DNA from 2 places in the Vallitalea maricola genome. Region 1 is predicted to be linked to the other one. Evidence: riboswitches for the same ligand, from Rfam matches in the RefSeq annotation. Region 1 holds a riboswitch; the other holds the start of a gene.
The links. A riboswitch is a leader RNA that binds a small molecule or an ion and turns the genes downstream of it on or off. The one in region 1 is predicted to bind cobalamin.
Positions count from the first base shown of each region.

Region 2: another riboswitch for cobalamin. It lies ahead of AACQ14_RS11150 (hypothetical protein); the one in region 1 lies ahead of AACQ14_RS01040 (cobyric acid synthase).

Region 1 is NZ_BTPU01000003.1:3,941-7,811, forward strand. Features, by position in the region: gene AACQ14_RS01035 (alpha/beta hydrolase) at 1-935, opposite strand, end outside; cobalamin riboswitch at 1,106-1,281, shown strand; gene AACQ14_RS01040 (cobyric acid synthase) at 1,482-2,969, shown strand; gene cbiB (adenosylcobinamide-phosphate synthase CbiB) at 3,145-3,871, shown strand, end outside.
Region 2 is NZ_BTPU01000033.1:6,302-10,172, reverse strand. Features, by position in the region: gene AACQ14_RS11150 (hypothetical protein) at 1-2,267, opposite strand, end outside; cobalamin riboswitch at 2,433-2,581, opposite strand; gene AACQ14_RS11145 (hypothetical protein) at 2,757-2,975, opposite strand; gene AACQ14_RS11140 (FadR/GntR family transcriptional regulator) at 3,230-3,871, shown strand, end outside.

The DNA of each region.
Region 1 (3,871 bases):
ATATAACCGCTTGCATCTGGAATCTCATTAGCTATACGAGGCATCAAGTAACCACTGAGACTATGACCAAGTACATAAACACCCGTAGCATTAATATCTTTGTTATCAAGAATATAATTGTATGCATATACCACATCATCTATGGTTTCATCATAAACGGTCAATTTCTCTTGTTCTGATATCCATTTATCACGGTGAGCAAATACTCTTTTATCATATCTAAGAACTCCAATACCTTTACTTGCAAGTCCGAATGCAATATCTCTAAATGGCTTATTAGGTCCTACAGTTTCATCTTTATCTTGTGGTCCGGAACCATGTGCAAGAATGACAATAGGATATTTATCTTTATCTTTTGGAATAGTTAACAATCCAGGAAGTCTGTACTCTTCTTCACCAAATTCCACAGGTATTTCTTTAACATTTTCAGGAACACTTACTTCTTTTACATCCTGAGCTGGTGTTAAGGAAAAATTTTCAATAACCTTATCTTGGTTAAATGATACAGTACAGTTGATATTGGATTTACTATACTTATTTGTTATAATAACTATTTTATTATTATCTTTTTCTACTACTTTTGTGGATAATACTTCTTCAAACTCACCAGCTAAACCATTAATCTGACTATCTGCTGATTTTAACATTTCTACATTAATTATCTGTTTTAATTTAGCAGAATAATTAAAGTTGTTACTAATGAATTCAAAATCTTTATCCATAAAAGCATTATTGAGGCTTGTAGCAATTTCCTTTTCGGTACCATCTACCAATGCTTCATTATCTGATTGACCTGTATCAGATGTATCATCTTTTATATCTGATTGTTCATCATTAATTACGTTTTTGGTATCTTCATTATTTTCTTGTTCAGTCCCTTTGCAACCAACTAATATCATTGCAATTATTGTTAATGAAATAATAAATCTTTTCATGTTTATATCACTCCTTATGTGCTTATTAGATTATTAGACAAACATCTAAATGATTTTACTTGAGTATAATCCAAAAACTTAATTATGTCAAGTTATTGATTTTATATTTATTATAGAATATAATGATTCCATATATATAATTTAATATATGCTCACCATTATTATTTATAATATGTAAAAGTGAGTAAAGTAATCTATATTTATAAGGAAACTGGTGAAAATCCAGTACAGCCACCGCTACTGTATTTACTACTAATGCAATAAAAGCCACTGAATCAGCATTTGGGAAGGCATTGCATTAGGCTAATGTATAAGTCAGGATACTTATTTGGATTACTATGTATATTAAATCCAGATTGCGTGTGGAGATATGGGTTTGTTTTAATGTATATTTATGGTACATAAATCAATTCTGATAAACATTTCTGCAAACATTATCCCCCATTGGAAACAAAAAAATGTAAGTTCCATATTACAATCAATAACTTGATAAAATATAAAAAGTACTAAATAAAATGCATCTATAATAAAAAATGGAGTGATAAAATGAATAATATTATGTTTCAGGGAACAGCTTCTACCGTTGGTAAAAGTATACTTACTGCTGCTTTGTGCAGAATTTTAAATGATGATGGAATTAGTGTAGCTCCATTCAAATCACAAAATATGGCGCTAAATTCTTTTGTAACAGAAGACGGGAACGAAATGGGCAGAGCTCAAGTTGTACAAGCTGAAGCCGCTCGTATAAAACCTACTGTCGAAATGAATCCAATCCTACTAAAACCAACAAGTGATGTTGGAAGTCAAGTAATATTGAATGGTAAAATATTCAAGAATATGTGTGCAAAAGATTACTTTGGTACAAAAGCCGGATTAAAAGACCATATAGTAGAGGCTTACAACAAGTTACAATCCAAGTATGATGTCATTGTATTAGAAGGAGCAGGAAGTCCAGCAGAAATTAATCTTAGGGAAAATGATATAGTCAACATGGGTATGGCTGAAATGGTAGACGCTCCAGTAATTCTTATTGGTGACATTGATAAAGGTGGTGTATTTGCCTCAATCTATGGAACAGTCATGCTTCTTGAACCGGAAGAAAGAAAAAGAATCAAAGGATACATAATAAACAAATTCAGAGGTGACGAAAAAATTCTCCAGCCAGGCATAGATATGTTCTATGAAAAACTACAAATACCATGTCTAGGAGTCATTCCCTTTGAACCATTAAAAATAGATGATGAAGACAGCGTTACAGAAAGATTTGATAGAAAAGCAGAAGGAGACATCATAATTGGAGTACTCCGTTTACCATACATGTCCAATTTCACGGATTTCACTGTCTTCGAATTAGAAGAAGGAGTATCCGTAAGATATATAAAAGAAACCGAAGATTTTGAAGGCATAGACCTATTAGTCATCCCAGGAAGTAAAAATACCCTCAAAGATATGGAATACATACATAATTCATCCCTAAAAGCAGGTATCTACAGAGCTCACAGAAATGATATCCCCATAATTGGTATATGCGGTGGCTATCAAATGCTCGGAGAAACCATAACCGATGAAAAAGGCGTAGAAACTGTCATGAACAGTATAAATGGTCTAGGTCTTTTAGAAATAAAAACAGAAATGGAAGAAATCAAACAAACAACCCAAATAACAGGAAACATAATGCTGGAAATCCCCTTCGCAAAAAATTCCTGTAACCTAAAAGTAAACGGATACGAAATCCACATGGGCAAAACTTACCTAATGGGCGAAAGTACTCCTCTAATAAAACTACAAGATAACAGATTAGACGGAGCCATCAACGCCAAGAAAAATGTTTTCGGAACATACCTACACGGAATATTCGATAACGATGAACTAAGAAAACAAATACTTGATAACATAAGAAAGAAAAAAGGACTAGATTGCAACAACAACATAGACTACGCAAAATTAAAAGACATGGAATACGATAAACTAGCAAAACTAGTACGTCAACATATCGACCTAGAAAAAATAAAAGACATTATTTACAATAGTTGATTTATAATAAAAATAAAAGAAATTGATATTTACTACTACAATTACGGGTAGAAGGGTAAAGTGTTATAATCACGCAGACCGACCGCTTCTCAGGGTAAGGCAAGTGATTATAACACTTTACCCTGACCCCTTTGATAAGTTAGCTACAAAAATTTACATCTAAGAGGTGTTATCATTGAAAGTTATTATAATAACATGTATTGCCCTAATACTTGACAGGATTTTCGGCGATCCACTAAACATACCCCATCCTATCATCTACATAGGAAAACTAATAAGCAAACTAGAAAAAACCATAAGAAAAAGCAAAATACCTCTAAAAGCAGGTGGCTTCATCTTGCTTTTTGCAACAATAGGGATAACTGTAACTATAATTACTCTTCTATTATTTGCTTGTGGGAAAATACATCCTTATGTTAGAGATGTTGTTACAACTTATCTCCTATATACATCATTAGCAGCTAAATGTTTGAAGGATGAAGTTCTGAAAGTTTGGAAAGCCATAGACAAAGATGATCTAGACTTGTCCAAAAAACAATTATCCTATCTAGTAGGAAGAGATACCAATCACCTAACTAAAGAAGAGGTTATTAGAGGAGCCATTGAAACAACAGCAGAAAATACCGTAGACGGTATACTTGCACCTCTTATGTTTATAGGTATTGGATTCATATTCAATATGCCTGTACAATTTGTTTTTATGTACAAAGCAGTAAACACGCTAGATTCAATGGTGGGATATCTCCATTCCCATTACAAAGATATAGGATTTGCTTCCGCTAAAACGGATGATATCTTTAACTATATTCCAGCTAGGATTGGAAGCTTTTTTATGTTATTGGCTGGAGGTATACTAGGATATAATTTTAGAAAAGGCTGGAAAATATTAAAAAGGGATAATA
Region 2 (3,871 bases), on a different contig from region 1:
AAATCATACGTATTAGATGTGCTATTATTAATATTAAAAATATCATATCCAGAAGCTCCAATTGTAAATGAATCAGTATAATTTTCAGCTAATCCAGATATAGTTACTATTTCTTGATTTTGAGATATAGAAGTTGAAGATACTGTAATACCCATTCCTTCTAAATCACTAAATGTCATACCATCAATCTCAATACTTGGTCTAGTAGTAGGAACTGTTCCACCTGTACTAGTAGCTTTCTTAATACCACAAACCTCAGTAGAGATTTCACCGAATATACCATTCATAGCTGCAGCACCAGTATAGATACGTACAAAACGAATATTGTCTAGATTAACAGGGTTTCCGTTTACATCTACTGCCCAACTAATATCAATAGGGTCTCCACCGCCTGTGCCATCTATATAAGTATTATAATCTGAACTTGAACTAAGTGAAGCTACTCCATAAGGATTATATGCTATTGATTTATCTCCACTACTATTAGGGTGAACATCACAATAACCGAAGCCAAAACCAGTTGTTGTAGTAGCTGTAATGCCACCAAGCATTGTACCTGTTATTGTTAACTTATTTTGTGAATCATTATAGTCTGCAAATGACAATTGGTTTGTCTTATCTAAAGCAAGGTTTCCGTTTCTTCCGGTAAAGTAGTTACAATTAAGTGGGAACCAGCTGTGATTATGGAAAGTATTTTTTGTAATTGTACCAGTTTCACTACCAGTATAATTAACAGAATCCAATGTTCCAAGATTATTACCTGCTGTTGTATGTGTTATATTATCATTAGGATTAGGATTTTCATAAGTTAAACTAAAGTTCTTTTTTGTACTGTTTTCATAATATAAAGAACCTGCTATATCATACCAAGTATCAGGATTTCCTTCACTATCAGCCTGAGCTACTTGAATACAACCTGGTTCAGAATTATTCCAGAAAGCATTACCATATACTATAAAATCCACACCATATTTATTATTAGGGTCGTTATCAATATTTTTCATATCAAATACTGTGTATCCACCAAAAAATCCTAGTGATACACCTGTAGATGCAACATTATCTGCTAATAGTTTAATACCATCTGTACCTGAAAGATAGATGTCTCCCCATCCACCAACAGTTATACCTTCATTAGTAAACTGACCAGGAGCAGGTAAAAATGCGTAAACAGATGGATCTCCTGCAACTATAGGAGCATCACAAGTGAAGACAAAATCATATGTTCTCTCTGCACCATTTTTTGCAACTTTGATTGAGAAACTATGGTTTCCTGCTGTACTTGCAGAAATTACATTACCTGCAAATGAAATATCCGAGTCAGTAGTACTATAAGATATTGTTGCATCACTTGCCATAGCAACAGGTTCTATAGTGAAAGTAGCTGGAATAATGTCACTACCTGTAGTAGATATCAAAGTATAGCTTGGTACATAGGGATCAAAAGGAACAGATACTGCTACACTTTCATTAAAAGTTACTTTGCTAAGAAGTATATCATTATTAATAGAAGCATCAATGATAATTTCTCCCAAAGCTACTTTTTCGGTAGCTTTCACAGCATTATCTGAACCATTTAATGCATTTACTGCATTACTTGTATTAATACCAAAGGAATCAGCAATAGCTATAACTTTTTCTAATCCTTCGTTTAGCTGTGTTGTATAAGCATCATAATTAGCTACAACTTCTATAGGCATATAAGTACTAATACCGCCAGTACTTTTCATTTCAATACCAGCATAATCTGATAGCTTGACTGGAGTTGTTAATGGAGTACTTGAGTTTTTAGGATTAACTGCTACATTTGCATCTCTAACAAATGGTACAGACATGTTAATACTTTTTTCTAAACCTTTCCAAGTATATTCTTTACCATCTAGAACTTTAATTTTACCATCTACAATTATTAAACTATAATCACTAATTGTAGCTAGTACATCCGTTTGATAGTTATCTATTGTGTAATATTGTATATATGCATTATCTGGAACGATACAACTACCAGGTGCTACATCTCCCATTTTTCCGTTAATTTCATATAATACTGTCCATGGATAGCTTTGACCTGTAATACGAGTATATATACTTTCTACTGTGTCACCATCTTGTGTAGTTACTGTAGGATTTGGATTTGCCGCACCAGATAAATAAACTTCTACATTTGTAGGTGCTGCTGCTTTTGCAGTAAGAGGCATCATTGTAAGGATCATTGCCACTGCAAGTAAGATTGCACAACTTTTTCTTTTGCTTCTTGATAAAATCATTTTCTTTCCTCCTCGAATTTTGCTTACTTAGTCATATGTTCCGTGCACTAAAAAGGACACTCCTACGAGCGCCCTGACATACTTGGTTTAGAACATAAAGATTCCACCTATTTATGCCTTCCAACCTCAGGGATTTGCATTACATTTTAACAAACAGAGTGAGAATATCCCGACTTAGCCATTTGCCACTTACACTGTGGTTTTCCTACTAAAACACCTTCCCGATTATTTCACAAGTAAAATGAAATTCTCAGTGGTATATTGTCCTTTCGTTGGCATTACGGTTGCTGAGACAGTGTCGGATTTTCACCGAAGAATATATAATATTCACTCACAACTAATTATTGTGACCTTCCTCTCAAACTGCCTTTATTAAATTTTTTTGTAAATACCTACAGTAGTACACTCGATACATATACTATTAGGTCCAAGAAAAAGCAAATTAGTATTTTCTGTTTCTCGACAGCTACATTGTAACATTTTGTTTGATTAATGTAAATAGTTATTATGATATATTTTAACTATTAAAAATTTTATCTGTTCTATAAAATCTTCTCCGTACTGTGGAATTACATAATATCTTATGTACATACCTGCTTTTTCACTTTCGAATTTACATTCCTCAACAAAAAATTCATAAAAATCATTTGCATTACTAACAATGACATTATCATTTAAAGCAAGCATCTCTTTCAGTATAGTTAGCATCAATAATTGCTGATTATTGCATAAAAACTTCCTCCTCATATTTTTGTAATATCTTTTAATAAGATTATCTTAATCCTATCTATTTAATAATTTTATAAAATTATGAGCATGTTTTCTATGGATTGTTTTCCTTATAGGTTAAATATTTTTACATTCTATTCATTCTTAATATTTTCTTTAATTACTTTACATATTAAATTGAATATAATAAAATATTATTTAATATCCATTCAGGATAAATATTATATTTAGAGGTGATTAATATTTTTTCTCCAGTAAAAAATAAGAAGATATATGAATATGTTATTGAACAGATCCAAAAGATGATTTTAGATGGTACGCTAAAAGAAGGTGATCGTCTACCTGCTGAAAGAGAATTAACTGAACTGTTAGGTGTTAGTAGAACTTCAGTAAGAGAAGCCATAAGAGCTTTAGAAGTTATTGGTTTAGTTGAAAGTAGACAAGGTGAAGGTAATTTTATTAGCGCAAACGCCTCTATTACTCTTCTTGAACCATTATCAGTTAAATTTATGTTAAGTAAAGGTAATACAAAAGAAATACTTGAACTTAGAAGATTATTAGAATTAGAAACCGCTTTTTTAGCTGCTAAGAAAGCTACAGAAAAAGATATTCAAGAATTACAAATATTAATTACTAAACTTAGCACAACTGATAATGAGGATCTATGTGCCAAAATTGATAAAGAGTTTCACTATAAGATATCAGAAATAGCAGACAATAGTTTAATTATAAATATATTGCTTTCTGTACAATACTTAATGGAAGCATCTATAATTGATGCAAGAGAAATGATATTGAAAAATCCAGAACAAAAAGATTTACTTGTTAAGCAACATGAGAATATATATAATTCAATTAAATCTCATAATCCCGAA